2 regions of the Streptomyces sp. NPDC006294 genome follow, and region 2 is predicted to be linked to the other one. Evidence: predicted binding sites of a transcription regulator. Region 2 holds the regulator's gene; the other holds the start of a gene.
The links. The regulator HrcA, encoded in region 2, represses chaperone genes, less so after heat shock. The targets are predictions, from matches to a motif close to TTNGCACTCNGNNNNNCNGAGTGCNAA.

Region 1: groL (chaperonin GroEL) is a predicted target of HrcA. The motif match lies at 10,645-10,671, and genes of this name have one in related genera.

What each region holds. Positions count from the first base shown of each region.
Region 1 is NZ_JBIAHV010000003.1:121,603-133,355, reverse strand. It holds gene ACFYOP_RS06125 (helix-turn-helix transcriptional regulator) at 1-772, shown strand, start outside; gene ACFYOP_RS06120 (DUF397 domain-containing protein) at 750-1,016, shown strand; gene ACFYOP_RS06115 (hypothetical protein) at 1,474-2,325, shown strand; gene ACFYOP_RS06110 (hypothetical protein) at 2,382-2,504, shown strand; gene ACFYOP_RS06105 (MFS transporter) at 2,629-3,870, shown strand; gene ACFYOP_RS06100 (lasso peptide biosynthesis B2 protein) at 4,164-4,601, opposite strand; gene ACFYOP_RS06095 (lasso peptide biosynthesis PqqD family chaperone) at 4,598-4,855, opposite strand; gene ACFYOP_RS06090 (asparagine synthase-related protein) at 4,883-6,694, opposite strand; gene ACFYOP_RS06085 (keywimysin-related RiPP) at 6,717-6,830, opposite strand; gene ACFYOP_RS06080 (alanine/glycine:cation symporter family protein) at 7,114-8,571, opposite strand; gene groL (chaperonin GroEL) at 8,859-10,481, opposite strand; gene ACFYOP_RS06070 (cold-shock protein) at 10,803-11,006, opposite strand; gene ACFYOP_RS06065 (MoaD/ThiS family protein) at 11,416-11,691, opposite strand; gene thrC (threonine synthase) at 11,724-11,753, opposite strand, start outside.
Region 2 is NZ_JBIAHV010000001.1:473,173-484,925, reverse strand. It holds gene ACFYOP_RS02110 (S41 family peptidase) at 1-2,878, opposite strand, end outside; gene ACFYOP_RS02105 (hypothetical protein) at 2,924-3,457, opposite strand; gene ACFYOP_RS02100 (hypothetical protein) at 3,531-3,923, shown strand; gene ACFYOP_RS02095 (16S rRNA (uracil(1498)-N(3))-methyltransferase) at 3,946-4,689, opposite strand; gene ACFYOP_RS02090 (nitronate monooxygenase) at 4,689-5,762, opposite strand; gene dnaJ (molecular chaperone DnaJ) at 6,229-7,365, opposite strand; gene hrcA (heat-inducible transcriptional repressor HrcA) at 7,366-8,391, opposite strand; gene ACFYOP_RS02075 (MBL fold metallo-hydrolase) at 8,580-9,302, shown strand; gene ACFYOP_RS02070 (DUF3097 domain-containing protein) at 9,328-10,134, shown strand; gene ACFYOP_RS02065 (hypothetical protein) at 10,131-10,442, opposite strand; gene hemW (radical SAM family heme chaperone HemW) at 10,546-11,753, opposite strand, start outside.

The sequences.
Region 1 (11,753 bases), on a different contig from region 2:
CATAAAGGCCGGTCTCACCCAGGACGAGCTGGGCGGGCCGCTGTTCGTGAGCGGCTCGTACATCGGCCAGATGGAAGCCGGCACCCGCCGCATCCTCCCGGAGCACGCGGCCCGCCTGGACGAGGCGCTGGGCACGGACGACTTCTTCACGCGCAACTGCGAGGTCTCCAAGAAGTCCCGCTACCCCGACCACTTCGCCGAGGCGGCGGAGGCGGAGGCCACGGCGGAAACCATCAAGGAGTACGCGCCGCTGCTGATCCCCGGCCTGCTCCAGACGGAGGCGTACGCCCGCGAGGTCTTCCGCGCGTACCACCCGACGGCTCCCGAGGAGGCCATCGACGAGCTGGTGGAGGCGAGGCTCGACCGGGCGGGCCTGCTGGCCGATCCAACAAAGCCCTTGTTGTGGGCGGTGCTTGACGAGGCGGTGCTACGACGGGAGGTCGGCAACGCAGCCGTGATGGCGGAGGCGCTGCGGCATGTGGCGGCTCTGGCGAGGCGCCACCGGATCATCGTGCAGGTGCTGACGTTCGGGGCGGGCGCGCACGCGTCGATGGAGGGTGCAGTCAAGATCATGACCTTCCCTGACGCGCCTCCGCTCGCGTACTTGGAAGGTCCTGGCATGGGTCAGTTGGAGGACTATCCAGCCACCGTCACCCGACACGAACTGACCTACGATCTCCTCAGGGCCAGCGCTCTGTCTCCGGAAACCTCCTTGGCCCTGATCGAGTCAGTGGCGGAGGATTACGCGCATGAAGTCCAGCCCAGAGCATGACCTGACGGCAGCCGTCTGGCACAAATCCAGCTACAGCGGCGGGAGCGGCGGCAATTGCGTCGAGGTCGCCACCACCTGGCACAAGTCCAGCTACAGCGACGGCAGCGGCGGCAACTGCCTCGAAGTCGCCGACGGTCACCCCGACGTCGTCCCGGTCCGCGACTCCAAGGACCCCGACGGCCCGAAGCTCGCGTTCCGGCCCGGCGCCTGGTCCGCGTTCGTCACCGACCTCAAGCACGGCTGAGCGACGCCGGGCGCGTGTCGGCCCTTCCCGACAGGCCGACACGCCCCGGCGCGGCGGTGGACGCGACGAGGGACAGCAGGCCAGGTAGTGCTTCACGGCGGGTTCCTCCGATGAGTGGGACAGCGCAGTCGATCTTGGCGTCCCCGCTCGCCCTCCCACCCGCATACCGCGCCCGCCCGTTCGACGGTTCACCCGTCCAGCAGGGGCGCACCGGGAGCACTCCCGGAGCTCAAGAGCCGGGATTCGAGCGCTCTTAACAAGGATTGGTTCGGTCGGGTCTCATGTAACCCGCCCACCCACCCTGGCGACTTGACGCGGACGTTGACTTCCAGCGACCGACTTGCCACGCAGGGTCATCACGCTCTAGCGTTCCGATAAACGAACAAAGAACAACCCCCGCCAGGTGCTACCAACACCTGCGGGGGTCTGACCATCAAGATCGAAAGAGACTCGATCCATGGCTGACCGCCAGCTTAGTGCTGCCCCTCATCCCCTCGCCAACCCCGGCTACGGCAAACGAACCGTGTCGGGCCAACTGCCACGAACCGCCGACGACTTCGCACACCTGCCCAAGCGTGAGGCGGCCGTCGCCGCGTACATCGACCGGCTGGACGACAACAGCGACATCTCTGTGAAGACGCTGGCGAAGTTCACCCCGTACGGCCAGTGGGCCGCCTCCAAGGCGCTCAACCATCTGATCCGGGCCGGGCATCTGCGGCGCGGGCTGGAAGCGATCGACTCCGAGTCGGGCAGCACCCTGTGGGTGACGCGCACCTGGTGGTCGCGTACGGCGCACGACGACGCGTGGTGGGCGGCGTTCCAGCGCGGGGACGTGCCGGTGGAGCCGGTGGAGAAGCGCCGGCCGACCCGCTCACGGGCGTACGTCCTGCTGGCGGCCCTGGGCCGGGCGAATCCGATGATGTCGCTGTCCCACACCGAGTGCCTGTCACTGGTGCCGCTGGTGGACGAGTGGTTCGCACGGGACGCGACCGAGCGGCAGTTGCTGCACGCGCTGACCGACGGGCTGCCCGTCCCGGTCCACCACGCCGCCGCGCTCGCCCGCCGCCGCCTCACCGACAAGCTCCCGCCCGAGCCGGTCCCGCTGCCGCCTCCCCGCCGCATCCTCGAATGCGGCAAGTGCGGGGCGCCCGGCCGGGCGGACGCACTCGTGGACGGCGTGTGCGCCCGCTGCCGGGGCGGCGGCACGGCCCCACCACCCGCCCTCCCGGCCGCCCGCGTCCGCGCCCACGCGGCCCAGGCCCGCGCGGCGGCGACCCGCCCGCCCGGGACGACGAGGACACAGCCATGACAGTGCCGCTCACCCGGCCCCGCCACGGGGCACGATGGAGGGGAGGAGGCGACGCCATGACCCGCATCAGCGCCGAGAACCCCGAGATGTCCGTCGAGGACTTCGAGGAGCTCGCCCATAACGCCCCCGAGGGCGTCACCCTCGAAACGGAGAAGCTCAAGGAGTACGCCCAGGCGTAAACTCGGCTGCATGAGCCGACGACGACATTGATCCACCGCCTCTGGTCCAGGAACGGGCTGTCGCGGGCCGCCGCGCGGGTGAGCACCCGGCGTCCCCCGTCCGTTCCACGCAAGGACCACACGCATGCTCACCGCTTCGTCGTGCCCGCCCGGGGCCAACGGCCCGCTCGATCCCCGCGTCCGCAGACTTGAGCGAAGGCTCTACGCCTACGCGGGACTTGAGGACTTCGTCCTCCTCTACCCCCTCTACGCCCTGCTCTTCGCCGAGCACGGTCTGAACACCGCAGAGATCTCGTCCCTGTTCGCCATCTGGTGCGTCGTCGGCCTGCTGGTCGAGGTGCCGTCCGGTGTGTGGGCCGACGTCGTGTCCCGCCGGGCCGTGATGGTCGTCGGCCCGGTGCTGACCGCCTGCGGGTTCGCGCTGTGGGCGCTGACCCCGTCGTACGCCGCCTACGCCGCCGGGTTCACACTCTGGGCGATCGGCGGTTCGCTGCGCTCGGGCTCCATGGAGGCGCTCGTCCACGACGAACTCGAACGGCTCGGCGCGGCCGCCCGGTACGGGCGGGTCATGGGCCGGGCGGCGGCCGTCAGCATGGCCGCGACAGCTGCGGCGACCGCGGCCGCCGCGCCCGCGCTCGCCTTCGGCGGCGACACCCTGGTGTGGGCGGGCAGCATCGCCGCGTGCCTGCTGTGCGCGGCGGTCGGCGCGACGCTCCCCGAGCACCGCGCCGCCGTCCCGCACGAGCACGCCGAACGGCCCGGCCACCTCGCGACGTTGAGGGACGGCCTCACCGAGGTGCGCGGCAGCCGGCCGGTCCGCCGGGCCATGGTGCTCGCCGTGGTGATCACCTCGGTGTGGGGCGTACTGGACGAGTACGTGCCGCTGCTGGCCGCGTCCACGGGCGTCGCGACCGAGACCGTGCCGCTGCTGGTGCTGGTGGTGTGGGTCGGGGTGACGCTCGGCTCGCTGCTGGTGGGCCGGGGCGAACGGCTCACGGAGCGCACGGTCGGCGCGCTGGTCGCGGCGGCCGCCGCAGCGCTCGCCATGGGCGCGCTGTCCGGGGCGCCGGCCGGGTTCGTGCTGCTGGGCGCCGCGTTCGGCGCGTTCCAGCTCGCGGACGTACTGGCGGACGTACGGCTCCAGTCGGCGATCACCGGCCGGAGCCGGGCGACGATCACCTCGCTGACCGGTCTGGGCACCAACATCGCCTCGCTGCTGGGCTTCGGCGCGTACGCGGCGCTGTCCCCGTTCGTCTCGCACGGCGGCGTCTTCGCCCTGCTGGCAATGCCCTACCTGCTGGTGGCCGCCGCACTGGGCCGCTCACCCCGGCCAGCCCCCGCGCCGGCCGGTCAGGAGGCGCGGTAGCGGTCGTGCTCGGGGCGTTCGCCCGGACCGGACTCTGCCCGGACCCGCGCCTCAAACGCCGGCGGGGCTGACACAGTCAGCCCGGCCTGGGGGTAACTCCCCCTACGGCCCGCCGGCGTGGGAGGTGCCCCCACCCACGGCCGCCAGGCCGTAGGGGAGTCTGGGGCCACCGCGCGAAGCGCGGTACCGGGCCCTGGCCGAGCCCGGTCCGCCCACCCGGCGGCACGGGGGTGATGGGGCCCGGGGCCTGCCCCCGGGCCGATGTCGGGCCGGCACGCCGCGCTGGGTGCCCGTCAGCTCGATGTCCTGTCGTGCGGCGGGACGGCGATCAGGCGGGCGAAGCTCTCGGGGCGGCCCCGTTCGCCGATCAGTTCGCCGTCCGCCTCGACCCAGGCGTGCGCGGCGAACGGCGGCGCGGCCCGTACGCCCACGCACCAGGTCGGCCAGACGCCCTGGAGGCGGCAGAGCAGGGTGATGGAGACCGAGCGCGGCAGGCAGGAGCGCAGGCCGTTGAGGCTGAGGCTGGCCGCGAGGACGGAGCTGCGGGCGGCATGGGCCTGCGCGCTGCTGGCGGGCGCGGCGCCCCGGCTGAGCCGGGTCAGGACACGGGTCAGCAGGTGGGGTTTGAGCAGGGCCAGCAGCCGGCCCGTGCAGATGGCCAGCCGGGTGAGCAGCCGCAGTCGCAGTGGCCGTCTGGTGCGGTCGCGGTCCAGGGCGACGGTGATGCTCATTCCTGGACCACCCCGGCGGAGCGCATGGCCTCGATCAGGGCCCGTACGTCGTCCGCCGCGCGCGCCGTGTCCACGTCGAAGTGGTCGGTGACGCGGCGGACGGCGTCATCGGCGTCGCCGCCGTCCAGCAGGGCCTGGGCGGCGGTGGCGGCGCTGGGGTTCATCTGCCAGTAATGGCCGGTCTTGGTGTCCAGCAGGACCGCACCGTATTCGGTCTCGGTGACGGTGAGATACGGGCGGTTGCGCAGGTTCATCGCATTCCTTCCTTCCGGCCGGGCACGTCAGGCGACCGCGCGCAGCCATGCTTCGCAGATGATGGTGGAGTCCACGGCGCCGTCCTTGAGGGCGGGCGTGCCGGGCGTCCCGGTCAGCCGGGAGAGGGCCTCGGCGTCGACGAGCCCGGCCTTGGCCAGGGCGCTGTCCTCCCACAGCGACCGGATCTCGTCGCGGTGCCGGTAGAGGCCGCCGACCGCGTCGACGGTGCCTTCGAACTTGGTGGCGCGGGCCCGGCACTCCTCGGGGAGGACGCCGCGTACCGCCTCCTTGAGGACGGGTTTGAACTGCCAGGGGTCGGTCCGGTCCTCCGGGCGTACGGAGAGGGCGGCGTCGACGACCGCGTCGTCGAAGTACGGCATCGTGACGGGGACACCGGCCCGGCGTCCGGCCTCGGCGATCGCCGCGCACTCCTGGGTGCCGGTGTAGAGGGCGGACAGCTCCCGGTGGCGGCCGAGGGTCGGCGCGTACGGTTCGGCACGCTCCGCGGCCTCGCGCAGCCCGGCGGTCACCAGTTCGCGGCACTCGGGGGTGAGCCAGGGCTGGACCACCGGCGGGGTGATCCAGGTCAGCAGCGGGTTGCAGAAGCCGAGGTCGCCGGGTTTGGTCAGGTCGATCCCGGCCACGGCCCGGCGGTAGGAGCGCCGGTCGGCGAGCTGGCGCAGCACGGGGCGCCAGCGCCATCCGTAGAGCGTGCGGTAGCCGCGGATCCGCTGCCAGGCGAGCAGCGGACGGCGGGCGATCAGGTCGTGGCAGTACGCGCCGCTCTGGAAGAAGAGGTGGTCGCCGCCGTGCCCGGTCATGTGCAGCCGGGAGCCGCGCCGCGCCATCAGGGAGATCACCGCGGTGGCCCGGTCGCGGCTCATCGCGATGCCGGCGGGGATGTCGGTGCGGCAGCCGTCGTCGAGGATGCCCTGGTAGAACAGCGGCGTCTGCTCCGGGGTCAGCTCCACGTGCTCGACGTGCGGCCAGTGCGCGGCGGCGAGGCGGGCGTAGTGGGCGTCGTCGCTGACCGTCTCGTCGCCGGGGATGCCGCCGACCACCAGTTCGCCCGCGCCGAGCCGGCCGGCGGCGAAGGAGCACAGCGAGCTGGAGTCCAGTCCGCCGGACAGGTCCGCGCTCAGCAGTCCGTCCCGCTGTGTCCGTACGGCGACGGCGGCGGCCAGCGCCTCGCGTACGTCCGCCGCGCCGTCGGCCGCCGGACGCACCGGGGCGGGCGGGGTGTGCCGGCGGACGTGCCGGGGGGCGGCTCGGCCGGCGGGGACGAGCAGGCAGAGGCCGGGCTCCACGTCGGTGACGCCGCGCCACATGGAGCGCGGGGGGAGCTGGACGGCCAGGGGTTCGGGCAGCCGCAGCGCCAGGGCGGTGAGGTCGATCTCGGCGCCGGCCAGGTCCGCCAGCGCCACGGCCCGGTCGCCGGCGACGGGGCAGCCGTCGACGACGGTGTGGTGCACGCGCCGCATCCCGTAGGCCGTGCCTTGTACGTAGAGGGTGCCGCCGACGCTGCCGACCACGTGGAAGCTGCCGGGGATCGCCGCGGACAGGCCCCCGAGCCGTCCGGTGCCGCCCCGTAGCCTTCCGGTCCACCGGGGCAGTTCGTCCGTCCGTTTCGGCAGCATGCCGATCAGTGCGACGGCGTCCGTGCCGGCCCGGGCGACGGCGATGTCCTCGTCGGCCCACTGGCCGATGATCCAGGGGCGGCCCGAGGGGTGGTGCAACACCCGCAGGCCGGGGGCGTCCGTCTGGAGGCGACGGGCCACGGCGCCCGCGTCCTCGCGGTCAGGAAGCGCAAAGAAGTGCGGTGCGCCGTGGCTCGTCATCGCTGATTCCTCCGGGTACCCGTCAGAGCCAGCCGCGGCCGGTGCCGTCGTTGCCGAAGAACACGACGAAACCGGTCACGTCGCGGAAGGAACCGGCGGAAACGAACTCCGGGGTCTCGTAAGCCTTCTTCGCCATCGTTCAGTCCTCTCTCACAGGAGGAGCGATCGGTCGACCGCTCGGCACACATGCTTGCCGCGCCGGGCGTGGCCGGGCGAGGGCGCTGACCGCTTGGTGCCGATGGTGAGAACGCGCTGGGCAGTTTTTTGTCGCGACGCGCATGACAGGCCGAAGTGGCCCACGTCATGCACCGCCGCGTCCCGTCCGGGGAACGCCCGAGGGCGGCACCCCGTGAAGGGGTACCGCCCTCGGTCCTGCGGACAGGCCCGAACCAAAGAGGATCAGAGGCCGGAAGTCCGTGTCACCGCCCGCCGTGCGCCGCCGCGAGCGGCTGCTCGCCGCCGACGTCCGTGCCGGCCGGCTCCCAGCACTCCACGCCCTTCAGGCCGGGGATGCGGTCCCGGGTGAAGACGGGGTCCAGTCCGGCGCGGCGCTGGGCCGTGTAGTCGTCCATCAGCCGGAAGGCGATCACCGACAGCGGCAGGATCGCGATCAGGTTGACGAGGACCATGGCGCCCATCGTGATGTCGGCGAGGCTCCACACGATGCTGACCGAGCCCATCGCGCCGAGCACGGCGCAGGCCAGGACGACCGCGCGGTAGCCGGTCATCGCGGAGGTGCTGCCGGTGATGAACCGGATGTTGGACTCGCCGTAGTAGTAGTTACCGATCATGGAGCTGAAGGCGACCATGAAGACCACCAGCGTCAGGATGTGACCGGCCCAGTCGCCCAGCGCCACGTTGAGCGCGGACTGGGTGACGTCCGCGCCGCCGCGCTCGCCCAGGGTCGGGTTGGCGCTGAGGATGATGAAGGCGGTCATGCTGCAGACGACGAGGGTGTCGAAGTAGACGCCGAGGGTCTGCACCAGGCCCTGCTTGACCGGGTGGGTGGTCTCCGCGGAGGCGGCGGCGTTGGGCGCGGAGCCCATGCCGGCCTCGTTGGAGAACATGCCGCGCCGCACGCCCTGCAGGATCGCCGTGCCGACCGCGCCGCCCGCGACCTCGCGGAAGCCGAACGCGCCGCCGACGATGTCGGCGATCATCCCGGGGACGGCGGTAATGTTGAAGAGGACGACCACGAGGCCGAGCAGCAGGTAGACGGTCGCCATCACCGGAATCAGGACCTTGGTGACCGCGGCGAGGCGCTTCACGCCGAAGAACACGGCCATCGCGAGCAGCACGGCCAGCACGACGCCGAGCACCGGGGCGAACCAGCCGGAGTCCGCGCCGCCGTCCAGAGAGCCCTTGACGGCCACGGTGATGGTGTTGGACTGCACCGCGGTGAGGACGAAGCCGAAGGTCAGCGTGATGAGCACGGCGAACAGGACACCGAGCCAGCGCTTCCCGAGCGCGCGCTCCATGTAGTACGCCGGGCCGCCGCGGTAGGTGCCGGGCTCGCTGCCGCGCGCCTTGTAGAGCTGGGCGAGGACGGACTCGACGAACGCGGAGGCGCCGCCGATGAGCGCCATCATCCACATCCAGAAGACCGCGCCGGGCCCGCCCATGGTGATGGCGGTGGCCACGCCGGCGATGTTGCCGGTGCCGATGCGGGCGGCGGCGGAGATGGTGAACGCCCCGAAGGGGGAGACGCCGTCGGCGGGCTTGTCCCTGAAGACACGGAACATGTCCGGGAGCATCCGGAGCTGGACCGCCCTGGAGCGGAAGGTGAACCAGAGGCCGGCCACGGCCACCAGGGGGATCAGCAGATAGGTCCAGAAGACATCATTGATGTCGACGATCCAGGTGTTGAGCGTGCTCATGATGTGGTGCGTCCCGGGTCTTTGTGAGTCGGGGCTCGGCTCGGGCCGCCGGCGTACGGGTCGCGTACGGCTGCTGCCCCAGGCCGCGGAAGCACTTCTTCCGTTCAAAGCTCTGGGAAGCTAACCAGGGCCCTGTCCCGCTGAAAAGACATTCCGGTCGTGCCGCATCTCACACTCTGTACCGGTTTCTCCGCATGAAACGCCCCGAGGAGAAAACGCCCGAGGGCGGCACCCCGTTCAGTGGGGTGCCGCCCTCGGTCAAGGACGGTTGATCGACCAGGGGCCGATCAGAAGTCCATGTCACCGCCCGGCATGCCGCCCGGAGCGGCCGCGGAGGCCTTCTCCGGCTTGTCGGCGATGACGGCCTCGGTGGTGAGGAACAGCGCCGCGATGGAGGCCGCGTTCTGCAGAGCGGAACGGGTCACCTTCGCGGGGTCGATGATGCCCTCGGCGATCATGTCGACGTACTCACCGGTGGCGGCGTTCAGGCCGTGGCCGACGGGCAGGTTGCGCACCTTCTCGACGATGACGCCACCCTCGAGACCACCGTTGACGGCGATCTGCTTGAGCGGGGCCTCCAGCGCGAGCTTCACGGCGTTGGCGCCGGTCGCCTCGTCACCCTGGAGCTCGAGCTTCTCGAAGACCGAGGAAGCCTGGAGCAGAGCCACGCCACCACCGGCGACGATGCCCTCCTCGACGGCCGCCTTCGCGTTGCGAACGGCGTCCTCGATGCGGTGCTTGCGCTCCTTGAGCTCGACCTCGGTCGCGGCGCCGGCCTTGATGACGGCCACGCCGCCGGCCAGCTTCGCCAGGCGCTCCTGGAGCTTCTCGCGGTCGTAGTCCGAGTCGCTGTTCTCGATCTCGGCACGGATCTGGTTGACGCGACCCTGGACCTGGTCGCTCTCACCGGCGCCGTCGACGATCGTGGTCTCGTCCTTGGTGATGACGACCTTGCGGGCGCGGCCCAGCAGGTCCAGGCCGGCGTTCTCGAGCTTGAGGCCGACCTCCTCGGAGATGACCGTGCCGCCCGTGAGGATGGCGATGTCGTTCAGCATGGCCTTGCGGCGGTCGCCGAAGCCCGGAGCCTTGACCGCGACGGACTTGAAGGTGCCGCGGATCTTGTTGACGACCAGGGTCGACAGGGCCTCGCCCTCGACGTCCTCGGCGATGATCAGCAGCGGCTTGCCGGACTGCATGACCTTCTCCAGCAGCGGAAGGAGGTCCTTCACGTTGCCGACCTTGGAGTTGACGATCAGGATGTACGGGTCGTCCAGGGACGCCTCCATACGCTCCATGTCGGTGGCGAAGTACGCCGAGATGTAGCCCTTGTCGAAGCGCATACCCTCGGTGAGCTCGAGCTCCAGACCGAAGGTCTGGGACTCCTCGACGGTGATGACGCCTTCCTTGCCGACCTTGTCCATCGCCTCGGCGATGAGCTCGCCGATCTGGACGTCGGCGGCGGAGATGGAGGCGGTGGAGGCGATCTGCTCCTTGGTCTCCACATCCTTGGCCTGCTCGAGCAGGGCGCCGGAGACGGCCTCGACGGCACGCTCGATGCCGCGCTTCAGGGCCATCGGGTTGGCGCCGGCCGCCACGTTGCGCAGGCCCTCGCGGACGAGCGCCTGGGCGAGGACGGTCGCGGTGGTCGTACCGTCACCGGCGACGTCGTCCGTCTTCTTGGCGACTTCCTTGACCAGCTCAGCGCCGATCTTCTCGTACGGGTCCTCGAGCTCGATCTCCTTGGCGATGGAAACACCATCGTTGGTGATCGTGGGGGCGCCCCACTTCTTCTCGAGGACGACGTTGCGACCCTTGGGGCCAAGGGTGACCTTGACGGCGTCGGCGAGCTGGTTCATCCCGCGCTCGAGACCGCGCCGTGCCTCCTCGTCGAACGCGATGATCTTGGCCATGTGAAGTGGTCCTCCCGGACTGGGGTGGATTGCTTCGGATCGCATCCGGCGCCCGCGACGGACGGCCTGCGCGCCATGTGGTTCCTTGCCCCACCCGGCTTGCGGACCTCACCGACTCGATCCAAGTTCTGTCACTCTCACCAGGAGAGTGCTAACGCAATGATTAGCACTCGACCCCCGAGAGTGCAAGCGCCTGTGGACAGCGCGGGCGTCGACGCGCGGGCGTCCGGACACGCGTGAGGGGCCCGCATCCCGGTGACCGGGAGGCGAGCCCCTCATGCGTGAGTGCGTCGGTGGCCGAACGCGCCTGGATCAGTTGGATCAGACGGCGAGCTTGACCATGTCAGCCTGCGGACCCTTCTGGCCCTGCGAGATCTCGAATTCGACTCGCTGACCTTCTTCAAGGGTGCGGTATCCGTCCATCTGGATCGCGCTGTAGTGGACGAAAACATCCGCACCACCGTCGACCGCGATGAAGCCGTACCCCTTCTCCGCGTTGAACCACTTGACGGTGCCCTGAGCCATGCCTAACTCCCCTATTACTGGCCCTTGCGCAGGACCGCACTTCGCGGACCCGGGTCATATCTCCACCCCAGCAGGAGGGGTGTGCGTCGGAACGCGTCGACCGCGGCTGAATGTATCTGCCCAACTGCCCTCTGCAACAGGTCAATCGGACGAGAAATCTGGGCAGGACCGAACGGCCGATCCATCCGATTCCATGGAATTCCGGGGCAAGTCGGGCCCGGCAAATGGCGCCTAAGTGGCAATTCGATCACGTACTTTGGCCGCATTCTTGCGGAACTCGGAGCATTCACGAGTAGCCGGCGGAGGGGGCTTCCCAGACTCTACCGCGCTCAACCATGCAGAATTGCCCCCTCCGCTTCTGGGGCGGAGAGGGCAATCAGGTAACTGCGGGTAATTCCCTGGGGAGAGATCAGCCGCCGGCGACCGCGGGGATGATCGACACGCCCGCGCCCTGCGGCGTGGCCGTCTCCAGACCCTGCTCGAACCGGACGTCGTCGTCGTTCACGTACACGTTGACGAACCGGCGCAGCTTGCCCTGGTCGTCCAGGACGCGGGCCGCGATACCGGTGTGGTTCTTCTCGAGGTCCGCGATGACCTCGGCGAGGGTCGCGCCCTCCGCGGTGACCTCGGCCTGGCCGCCCGTGTACGTACGGAGGATGGTGGGGATGCGGACGTTGACGCTCATGTGTGCAGCCTTCCTTGGGTCTCGGGCGGGTCTCAGCGGTCCAGGCCGGCGTCGCGGAACGC
Region 2 (11,753 bases):
CGGAGCCCGAGAACTCGTTGGCGACGGCTACAACCGGGCCGCGCGGCGCGTCCAGCGGATAGCTGGACGGCTGCATGCCGCGCGGCAGGTCCCAGCCGACGATACGGCGGGCCAGTTTCTCCACGACGAGCTGCGACGTGTGACCGCCGCGGTTCTCCCGTACGTCGACGACCAGCCCGTCCTTCGCGACCTCGACCCGCAGGTCGCGGTGGATCTGGGCCCAGCCGGGCGCCTGCATGTCGGGGACGTGCAGATAGCCGAGGCGGCCGCCGGACTTCTCCTGGACGTAGGCGCGCCGGTCGGCCACCCATGCGTGGTAGCGCAGCGGTTCCTCGTCGGCGAGGGGGACGACGACGGCGTGCCGCGGGTCGCCGCCGCCGGCCGGGGAGACGGTCAGCTCGACCGGCTTGCCCGCCGCCCCGACGAGCAGCGGCCCCGGGCCCTTGACCGGGTCGACCGGCCGGCCGTCCACCGCGAGCAGCGTGTCGCCGGCCCGCAGGGCGACGCCGGGTGCGGCGAGCGGGGAGTGCGCGTGGGGGTCGGAGGTCTCGGACGGCAGGATGCGGTCGATGCGCCAGGCGCCGTCCTCCGTACGGGAGATGTCGGCACCGAGCAGGCCCTGCCGGGTCGCGGCGTCGCCGTGGCCGCCGGGCGGCATGACGTACGCGTGCGAGGTGCCCAGCTCGCCCTGGACCTCCCACAGGAGGTCCACGAGGTCGTCGTGGGTCGCCACCCGGTCGAGGACGGGCCGGTAGCGGTCGAGGACTCCGTCCCAGTCGACGCCGCCGAGGTCGGGCCGCCAGAAGTGGTCGCGCATGAGGCGTCCGGCCTCGTCGTACATCTGCCGCCATTCGGCGGCCGGTTCGACGGTGCGCCGCACGCGGGACAGGTCGACGGTGACGCTCGCGGCGTCGTCGCCGTCGTCGTGGGACGCCTCGCGGTCGCTGGGGACGACCTTGAGCTTGCCGCCGGTGTGGAGCAGGGCCCGCTTGCCGTCGCCGCTGACGCGGAAGTAGGAGGCGTCGGAGGAGAGTTCCTCGACCCGCTGCTGTCCGAGGTCGTACCGCTCGAGGGTGGTTTTGGGCTCCGGGTCCTCCGGTGTGGCACGGGTCGCGCCGAGGACGCCGCGCAGCGGGTGGCGCAGCCACAGCAGGCCGTCCTTGGCGGCGCGCAGCGTGGAGTAGCTGGCGGCCTCGACGGGGAACGGCACTATCCGGTCGGCCAGTCCGTCGAGGTCGATGCGGGTGACGGACTCCGCGCTCTCGTCCCCGTCCTGCGCGTTGTCCTTGTCCGAGTCGAAGGCCCGCCCGTGCCGCTGCGGCCCGAACGGCGAGGGTGTGGTCGCCGCCAGTGTGATCAGGTGCGGCCGGCACCCGCCGACGAAGGCGAGGTCGAAGACGTGGGCGTCGTAGACCGGGTCGAAGGCGCGCTCGGAGAGGAACGCGAGGTGCTTGCCGTCGAGGGTGAACGCCGGCTGGAAGTCGGCGAAACGCAGCGGCGTGGCCTCCGAGACGGTCAGATCGCCCGTGTTGGCGAGTTTGATCTGCCGCAGCGGGCTGGGGCCGGGGTGCGACCAGGCGAGCCAGGCCGAGTCGGGCGAGAAGACCAGACCGTCGGCGTCGCCGTGCTCGCTGCGGTCGACCTCGCGCACCTCGCCGCTCTCGCGCTCGACGAGCAGCACCCGGCCGTCGTGCGAGGCGACGGCGGCGCGGCTGCCGTCGGGGGCGACGGCCAGGTTGAGTACGCGGCCGAGCCGGCCGGCGGCGAGCCTGCGCGGTGTGGCGCCGGCGGCGGTCCCGGTGGCGGGCGCGAACTCGAGCGCGTCGTCGCCCTCCGCGTCGGTCACCCAGACGACGTGCTGCTCGCCGTCGACCCGGAACGTGCGCGGCATCCTGGCGCGCACGCCCGGCTCGGCGGCGAGCGAACGGGCCGGCCCTTCGCGGTGGGTGACCCAGTGGATGCCGCCGCGGATCTCGACGGCGCTGCCGCGGCCGGTGTGGTCGGGCGCGGCGCCGCCGAGGTGGTCGGCGGCGTCGATCGGCCGCGGCTGCAGATCGGTGCGCTGTCCGCCGAGCCGGAGGTCGAGCCGGCGCGGCTCGGCGCCCTCCAGGTCGTCGAGGAGCCACAGTTCACCGGCGCTCGCGTAGGCGACGCGGGTGCCGTCGGTCGCGGCGTGGCGGGCGTAGAAGCCGTCGAGGGGCGTGTGGCGGCGCAGGTCGGAGCCGTCGGGCAGCGACGAGTACAGGGCGCCGACGCCCTCATGGTCGGAGAGGAAGGCGACCCGGCCGCCGGCCCAGAGCGGGTACTCGATGTTCCCGTCGATGTCCTCGTGGAGGCGCACGAACTCCCCGTCGCCGTCGCGGTCGATCCACAACTTGCCCGCCGTGCCGCCGCGGTAGCGCTTCCAGGCGGCGGCCTCGCGTCCCATGGTGGCCGACAGCAGCAGCGTGTGCGGGCCGTACGCGACACCGCCGACCGGCCCGTACGGCAGGCGGGTGGCGGGTCCGCCGTCGAGCGGCACCGCGTGCGCCCAGCTGCGGCGCAGGGACGCCTGGCCGTGGGTGGTGAGCGCCAGCACCCGGCCGTCCGGGGTCCAGCCCCGTACGGAGGTCCGGTGGCTCCCCCAGTGGGTGAGCCGCTCGGAGGGGCCGCCGTCGACGGGGGCGACATGCACCTCCGGCAGACCGTCGCGGGAGGAGGACCAGGCGATACGGGTGCCGTCGGGCGAGATTCTGGGATGGTTCACGGGCATGTTGTCGGCGCTCACACGCCACGCCCGGCCGCCGTCGAGCGGCGCGACCCAGACGTCGTCCTCGGCGGTGAAGGCGATCAAGTCACCGTGCAGATGCGGATACCGGAGGTAGGCAGGGTGCGTCACACCGTCACCCTAGGCAGGCGGGAGCCCCGGAGTGAGGGTTTTGGATCACTTGGCCGGAACGGCGGTCACTGTTTCGGTCACCGTCACGGTGACCGTGGGCCGCGGCGCCCCGGGAGCACTGGGGGGCCGGCTCGGCGCGGGCGTGCCGCTCGGCGTAGCCGTGCAGTCCCCGAGCATCGTCGCCCGGAACACGGTCTTCTTCTCGATCTCGGCGATCAGATCTCCGCGGACGCACTTCCCGGCCCGCTCCTCCGTCACCGTGCCGGTGACGGTGATGGCCTGCCGGGAGCGGGTCTCCCCCTGGCAGTTGACGGTGGCGCGGGCCGGTACGGACGGCGAGGGCGACTGGGAGCCACCGGCCGTCGCCGCGCCGCCGTCGGTGCGCGCGGTGCAGTTGAGCCAGGCGACGTCGAACGTCAGGCGCTCGAGGGTGCTGGTCACGGTCCGGTCCGTGGTCACGGCCACGGCGGCGGAGTTCAGCCCGCCGGCGGCGGGTTCACAGGCGGCCAGGCCACCGACCGCCGCTGCTGCGGCGGCGGTTGCGGCGAGGACGCGCGGCACTCTGGTCCGGGCGGGCATGAGGCCAGAGTGCCACCGGGCGCCCGCACGTAAAAGAGTGGTTGTGGCCAGGTGCGGCCCGTACGGTCGTGCGATGACCAAGAAGCTCGACCGGGTGCGCCGGCTGGGGATCGACGCGGAGACCGCCTGGATCTGGAACGTACGCCAGCGGCACACCCGCGCGCCGGACACCGTCACCGACTGCCGCCTGGTGCTGTCCCTCCGGCGGGAGGGCACCCAGCGACGGCTCGAGATCACCTTCCGCCCGGCACCGGGCCGGATCGTCTCCGACGGCTACTGGGAATCCGGCACGGTCGTCTCGCACGGCATCTGGCTCAATCTGTACGAACCGGGCGTGGTGCGGCGGCTGTTGGCCGCGGCTACGGCCAGTGGAACGCTGCCGGCCCGTGCGGGGACGGTGGAGGCCGACGGGTGGCCGCTGTTCGACGCGGTGACGGCGGCCGGCCCGCGGGCTCCCGCGGGCTGACGCCCGCACCCGGCCGGCCGGTTCAGGACCAGCGGCCCGTACGCCCCAGCAGGAGCGCGGTCGCCGCCGTACCCGCCGTGGAGGTGCGCAGCACGCTGCGGCCGAGCCGGTACGGCTTCGCACCGGCCTGCGCGAACACGGCCAGTTCGTCCGGGGAGACCCCGCCCTCGGGGCCGACGACCAGCACGATGGAGCCCGTCTCCGGAAGATCCGCCGTCGCCAGCGGCTGCGCGCCCTCCTCGTGGAGCACCGCCGCGAAGTCCGCGGCCGCCAGAAGTGCCGCCACCTGCTTGGTCGTCGCGCTCTCCGCGACCTCGGGGAAGCGCAGCCGGCGGGACTGCTTGCCCGCCTCACGCGCCGTCGCCCGCCACTTGGCCAGCGACTTGGCGCCGCGCTCACCCCTCCACTGGGTGATGCAGCGCGCCGCGGCCCACGGCACGACCGCGTCCACGCCGGTCTCCGTCATGGTCTCCACGGCCAGTTCACCGCGGTCGCCCTTCGGAAGCGCCTGCACGACGGTGATACGGGGCGCCGGCTCCGGCTCCTCGGGGCACTCGCGCACCTCGACCACCAGGCGGTCCTTGCCCTCGGTGGAGACGACGGAGCCGGCAGCGCCGCGGCCGAGGCCGTCCGTGAGGACGATCTGCTCACCGGGCTGGAGCCTGCGCACGGAGACCGCGTGCCGACCCTCCGGCCCGTCAAGGGTGACGGACGCGCCCGGCGCGACCCCTTCCAGCGACTCGACGAGAAAGACAGCAGCGGTCATCAGACACCACCGCCGTGCGCGAACGCGGCCCGTGCCGTGTCGACTTCGGCGGCGAGCACGCCCACCAGCTGGGCGGCGGGCATCTCCCGCGCCAGCCGGTGGCCCTGGCCGGCCCACAGCGCCATGCCCTGCGCGTCGCCCGCCTTCGCCGCGGCCTTGCGCAGTCCGCTCGTCAGCTGGTGCACATCGGGATACGCGGCCGGCGCGTACGGCCCGTGCTCCCGCATGAACCGGTTGACCAGGCCCCGCGCGGGCCGGCCGGAGAACGCGCGCGTCACGTCGGTGCGGACGAACAACGGGTTGGTCATCGCCTGCTTGTGCAGCGGATGCGCGCCCGACTCCGGGCACACCAGGAACGCCGTACCGAGCTGCGCGAGGCTCGCGCCGGCGGCCAGTACGGCGGCGATCTGGCTGCCGCGCATCAGGCCGCCGGTGGCGACCACGGGCAACTCCACGGTCTCCCGCACCAGTTGGACCAGCGTCAGCAGTCCGTAGCCGGAGCCGTCGCTCGCCGGGTCGTCGCGGTGCGTGCCCTGGTGGCCGCCCGCCTCGACGCCCTGCACGCACACGGCGTCGGCGCCGCACCACTGTGCCGTCTGCGCCTCCTCCGGCGTGGTGACGGTCACGATCGTGTACGTGCCCGCCTTGGTGAAGGACTCCAGCACCGGGCGGGTGGGGCAGCCGAAGGTGAACGAGACCACGGGGACCGGGTCGTCGAGCAGAATCGCGAGCTTCGCCTCGTAGCCGTCGTCCCGCCCCTGGTCCGGGTCCCCGAGAGGCGTCTCGTACCAGGTGGACTCACCGGCCAGCTGCTGCCGGTACACCTCCACGGCGGCGGGGTCGGCGGTGCCGGGCTGCGGCATGAACAGATTGACGCCGAAGGGGCGGGCCGTGAGCGCGCGGACCTGCTGGATCTCCTGGTACATCCCGTCGGCCGTCTTGTACCCGGCGGCGAGGAAACCCAGCCCGCCGGTCTCGGACACGGCCGCCACGAGCTGCGGGCAGGAGGCGCCGCCGGCCATGGGGGCCTGCACGATCGGATGCCGGCAGAGATCGGTCAACGCGGAGGACATGCAGGCATCGTGCCACGTCCCCACGGACCCAGCCGAATCCCCCGTTCCGCTCTTTCGGGGCGTGCCGCCCGCGCCCGAGGCGGGCGCGCCTCAACCACCGGCGGGGCGGGTTGGCCGGTCCCGCCGGGCCCCGCCCCGAACCCCGCGCCTCAATCTCCCCCTGCGCCCGGCGGCCGCGGGAAGCACCCGGGCGAGGCTCAAGTTGCCCGGCAACTCCGGCCCGGCCTGGGGGGCCACCCACGGCCGCCGGGCCGTAGGGGGAGTTCGAGGCCACCGCGCGGAGCGCGGTACCGGGTCCGGGCGGGGCCCGGCCCGGCCACCCTGCGGCACTGGCCCGGAGCCCAAGTCCCCACCTGCCGCCCGGAAGGGCCGGACGGGTCCGGGGCGGGGCCCCACCCCGGCCCGGAGGCCGGGATGGCCCCGGGGCGGATCCACCCGCCCCGGCGCACGCACCCGGGCAGAACGCCTAGCGCCCGTTGAACGCGTCCTTCAGGCGGGAGAAGAGCCCCTGCTGCCCCGGCTGAAACTGACCGAGCGGCCGCTCCTCACCCCTCAGCTTCGCCAGATCCCTCAGCAGCCGCTCCTGCTCCACGTCCAGCTTCGACGGGGTCGTCACCTCGACGTGGACGATCAGGTCGCCGCGGCCGCCGCCGCGCAGGTGCGTGATGCCGCGCCCGTGGAGCGGGATCGACTGGCCGGACTGGGTGCCGGGGCGGATGTCGACCTCCTCCATGCCGTCGAGCGTCTCCAGCGGGCACTTCGTGCCGAGCGCCGCCGCCGTCATGGGGATCGTCACCGTGCAGTGCAGGTCGTCGCCGCGCCGCTGGAAGACGGAGTGGGCGACCTCGTGGATCTCGACGTACAGGTCACCGGCGGGGCCGCCGCCCGGGCCGACCTCGCCCTCGCCCGCGAGCTGGATCCGGGTGCCGTTGTCGACACCGGCCGGGATCTTCACGGTCAGGGTGCGACGCGAGCGCACCCGCCCGTCGCCGGCGCACTCGGGGCACGGCGTGGGGACGACCGTGCCGAAGCCCTGGCACTGCGGGCAGGGCCGCGACGTCATGACCTGGCCCAGGAAGGACCGCGTCACCTGCGAGACCTCACCGCGGCCGCGGCACATGTCACAGGTCTGCGCGGACGTACCGGGCGCGGCACCCTCGCCCGAGCAGGTCGTGCAGACGACGGCCGTGTCGACCTGGATGTCCTTCGTCGTGCCGAAGGCCGCCTCGTTGAGCTCGATCTCGAGGCGGATCATCGCGTCCTGGCCACGGCGCGTACGCGAGCGCGGCCCGCGCTGCGACGCCGTACCGAAGAACGCGTCCATGATGTCCGAGAAGTTGCCGAAGCCGCCCGCGCCGAAGCCTCCGGCGCCACCGCCTCCGGCCTGCGAGAGCGGGTCTCCGCCGAGGTCGTAGACCTGCTTCTTCTGCGGGTCCGAGAGCACCTCGTACGCGGCGTTGATCTCCTTGAAGCGCTCCTGCGTCTTCGGGTCCGGATTCACGTCCGGGTGGAGTTCGCGCGCGAGGCGGCGGAAGGCCTTCTTGATCTCGTCCTGCGATGCGTCGCGGCGCACGCCGAGTACGGCGTAGTAGTCCGTGGCCACTTACGACTCCGCCAGGATCTGTCCGACGTAACGTGCCACTGCGCGTACCGCTCCCATCGTTCCGGGGTAGTCCATGCGGGTCGGTCCGACCACGCCGAGTTTGGCGACTGCCTCGTCGCCCGAACCGTAGCCGACGGAGACCACGGACGTGGAGTTGAGTCCTTCATGGGCGTTCTCATGACCGATTCGTACGGTCATGCCCATGCCGCCGGACTCATTCGCCTCCCCGAGCAGCTTGAGCAGCACCACATGCTCCTCGAGCGCCTCCAGCACGGGCCGGATGGTCAGCGGGAAGTCGTGCCCGAAGCGGGTCAGATTGGCGGTGCCGCCGATCACGAGCCGTTCCTCGGTCTCCTCGACCAGGGTCTCGAGCAGGGTGGACAGCACCGTGGAGACGGTACCGCGGTCCTCGTGCTCGAAGGATTCGGGAAGGTCCTGCACCAGCTGCGGCACATCCGCGAAGCGGCGTCCCACGACCCGGCTGTTGAGCCGGGCCCGCAGGTCCGCGAGCGAGGTGTCGCCGAACGGCGCGGGGCAGTCGATCATGCGCTGCTCCACCCGGCCGGTGTCCGTGATCAGCACGAGCATCAGGCGGGCGGGAGCGAGGGAGAGGAGTTCCACATGCCGGACCGTGGACCGGGTCAGCGAGGGGTACTGGACGACGGCGACCTGCCGGGTCAGCTGCGCCAGCAGCCGGACCGTGCGGCCCACGACGTCGTCGAGGTCGACCGCCCCGTCCAGGAAGTTCTGGATGGCGCGGCGCTCGGGCGACGACAGCGGCTTGACGCCCGCCAGCCGGTCGACGAACAACCGGTACCCCTTGTCCGTGGGGATCCGGCCGGCGCTGGTGTGCGGCTGGGCGATGAAGCCCTCCTCCTCCAGCACGGCCATGTCGTTGCGGACGGTGGCCGGGGAGACGCCGAGCCTGTGCCGCTCGGTGAGGGCCTTCGAGCCGACGGGCTCCTCGGTGCCGACATAGTCCTGGACGATGGCGCGCAGCACCTCGAGCCTGCGTTCGCTGAGCATTCGCGCACCTCCAGATGTGGTTCCTCGTATGTGGTCTGGCACTCGCTGTGTTCGAGTGCCAACATTCCCCGGCCAGTGTACGGCTGTCGGGTACACGCGTAGCAAGGGTGGCAGACCATGCGGTCGGACATGGCGCCGGGCACGGTCCGCACAGGCGGGCGCGGAGGTGATGCGGATAGCGTCGCCGTATGGACGTCAGTTGGGAAGACTTCGGCTGGGAACGGCTCGCCCCCGGCGTCGGCCGTCGCCGCCTGCCGGGCTGGGACGCGACCGTCGGCCTGGTGATCGGCGCGGACGCCGCGCTGCTGTACGACACGGGCTCGACGCTTCGCGAGGGGGCGCAGATCCGGGCCCAGGCGCAGGCGCTGATGGGCGGCCGCCGGGTGACGCACATCGCACTGAGCCATCCCCACTTCGACCATGTGCTGGGCACGGCCGCCTTCGCGGGCGCGGAGGTGTACGGGGCGGTGGGCCTGGACACGCTGCTGGGCCGGGAGCGGGACGCCGTCCGGGACACCGCGGTACGGCACGGGGTGCCGCCCGACGAGGCGGCGGAGGCGGCGGACCTGCTGGTCGCGCCGCACCATCCGGTGTGCGGCGAGTGGACGCTCGACCTCGGCGGCCGCCAGGTGCTGCTCGCCAATGTGGGACCGGGGCACTCGGGGCACGACCTGGCGCTGCTGGTGCCGGGTGAGCCGGAGGTGGTGTTCTGCGGCGACCTGGTCGAGGAGTCCGGCGAGCCGCAGGCGGGGCCGGATGCCATCACCTCCCGGTGGCCCGCCGCACTGGACCGGTTGCTGGACCTCGGCGGCGAGGAGGCGCTGTACGTCCCGGGGCACGGCGCGGCCGTCGACGCGGCGTTCGTCCGGGCGCAGCGGGCGGAACTGGCGGCGCGTTTCGGCGTGTCGTAGCGGCGGGCGGCCGTATCGTCGTGCGATGCGCAGCTACAGCCCTGATCTCACGCCGCCCTGGAAGCGGTCGAAGCCCGTCCCCGAGGTGCCGGCGGAGCCTGATCTGGTGGTCGAGGAGGTGTCGACCGGTTTCTGCGGCGCGGTGATCCGCTGCGAGGCCGGGACGGTGACCCTGGAGGACCGGTTCGGCAAGCACCGGGTCTTCCCGCTCGAGCCGCGCGGCTTCCTGCTGGAGGGCAGGCCCGTCACCCTGGTCCGCCCCGCCCCGGCGGCACCGTCCCGCCCGTCCCGTACGGCGTCCGGCTCGCTCGCCGTGCCCGGCGCGCGGGCGCGGGTGGCGCGCGCCGGGCGCATCTATGTCGAGGGCCGGCACGACGCGGAGCTGGTGGAGCGGGTGTGGGGCGACGACCTGCGCATCGAGGGCGTGGTGGTCGAGTACCTGGAGGGCGTCGACGACCTGCCGTCGATCGTCGCGGAGTTCGCGCCCGGTCCGGACGCCCGCCTCGGCGTCCTGGTGGACCACCTGGTCGAGGGCTCGAAGGAATCCCGGATCGCCGCGTCGGTGACCGATCCGCACGTGCTGGTGGTGGGCCACCCGTACATCGACGTGTGGGAGGCGGTGAAGCCGTCGTCGCTCGGCATCCCGGCGTGGCCGGGAATCCCGCGGGGCCAGGACTGGAAGACGGGCGTGTGCCGGGCACTGGGTTGGCCGGACAACACGGGCGCGGCCTGGCAGCACATCCTGTCCAGGGTGACGAGCTACAAGGACCTGGAGCCGTCGCTGCTGGGGCGGGTGGAGGAACTGATCGACTTCGTGACGGTGTCGGACTAGCGGGGGGAACCCGGCAACGTCCGGAACCGGGATGTGTCCAGCGTGAGATCCAGCGCCTCGACAGGCAGGGGATCACCGAACTTCGACCCGCCCGGGATCGCGAGGTCCTGAGTCTGGAGCGGATACCAGCGCTCAAGACGAGGAATCTGCTTCTGCACCTGCAGAACGATCATGTTGCGGACCCAGTCGGGCCCTGCCGTCATCACGATTTCCCCCCGCAGGAGCTCCGCCTTGAACCCCTCGGGAACATGCAGGTTCTCGTAGAGGTCGGCAATCGATGCAACAGGCCGGTCATCCCCAGCGGTCATCTCCGTGGCCCTCCTCGTCCGCCGCATCCCGTTCGAGCAGCAGGGCAGGGACAGCGTAGGCAGTGGAACCCCTCTTCTGTACGAGTTCACCCCGGGTGAGTGATCAGTCCACCAGGTCCCTGACCACCCCGTCCGCCAGCAGCCGCCCCCGCAGGGTCAAGGCCGCGCGGCCCTCCTCGTACGGGCCGGGGTCGAGCAGGCCGTCGGCGAGGGCCTTGCGGGCCGCCGCCAGGCCCGCCGGGCGCAGCAGCGACAGCGGGACGCCCTCGCGCAGCCGCAGCTCCAGCAGGATCCGCTCGACGCGGCGGTCGTCGTCCGCGAGGATCTCGCGGCCCGCGCCCGGCGAGCGGCCCTCCGCAAGCGCGGCGGCGTACGCGCCGGGGTGCTTCACGTTCCACCAGCGCACGCCGCCCACATGGCTGTGCGCCCCCGGGCCGGCACCCCACCAGTCGGCTCCGCGCCAGTACAGCTCGTTGTGCAGGCAGCGGCCGGCCTCGGTGGTGGCCCAGTTGGAGACCTCGTACCAGTCGAAGCCGGCGGCGGAGAGCACCTCGTCGGCGATCAGATAGCGGTCCGCGTGGACGTCGTCGTCGGTCATGGGGACCTCGCCGCGGCGGATGCGCCGCGCGAGCTGCGTGCCCTCCTCGACGATCAGCGCGTACGCGGAGACATGGTCCGGTCCCGCGCCGACCGCGGCGTCCAGCGAGGCCCGCCAGTCGTCGTCGCTCTCGCCGGGCGTGCCGTAGATCAGGTCGAGGTTCACATGGTCGAAGCCCGCCGCCCGCGCCTCGCCGACGCACGCCTCCGGCCGGCCGGGGGTGTGGGTGCGGTCGAGCACCTTCAGCACGTGCTGCCGGGCGCTCTGCATACCGAACGAGATCCGGTTGAAGCCGCCCTCCCGCAGCTCCGCCAGATAGGCCGGGTCGACGGATTCCGGATTGGCCTCCGTGGTCACCTCCGCGTCGTCCGCGAGGCCGAACTCCTGCCGGACCGCGTCCAGCATCCGTACGAGATCGCCGGCCGCCAGCAGCGTCGGCGTACCGCCGCCGACGAACACCGTCCGCACCGGCCGCGGGTCGTCGCCGAGGATCTTGCGGGCGAGGCGGACCTCGTCCGCGAGGGTCTCGGCGTAGTTGTCACGGGAGGCGAGCACTCCGCCGGAGCCGCGCAGCTCGGTGGCCGTGTAGGTGTTGAAGTCGCAGTAGCCGCAGCGCGTCGCGCAGTACGGCACGTGCAGATAGAAGGCCAGCGGCCGGGCTTCGGCCCCGAGCAGGGCGGACGCGGGCAGCGCGCCGTCCTCGGGCATGGGCT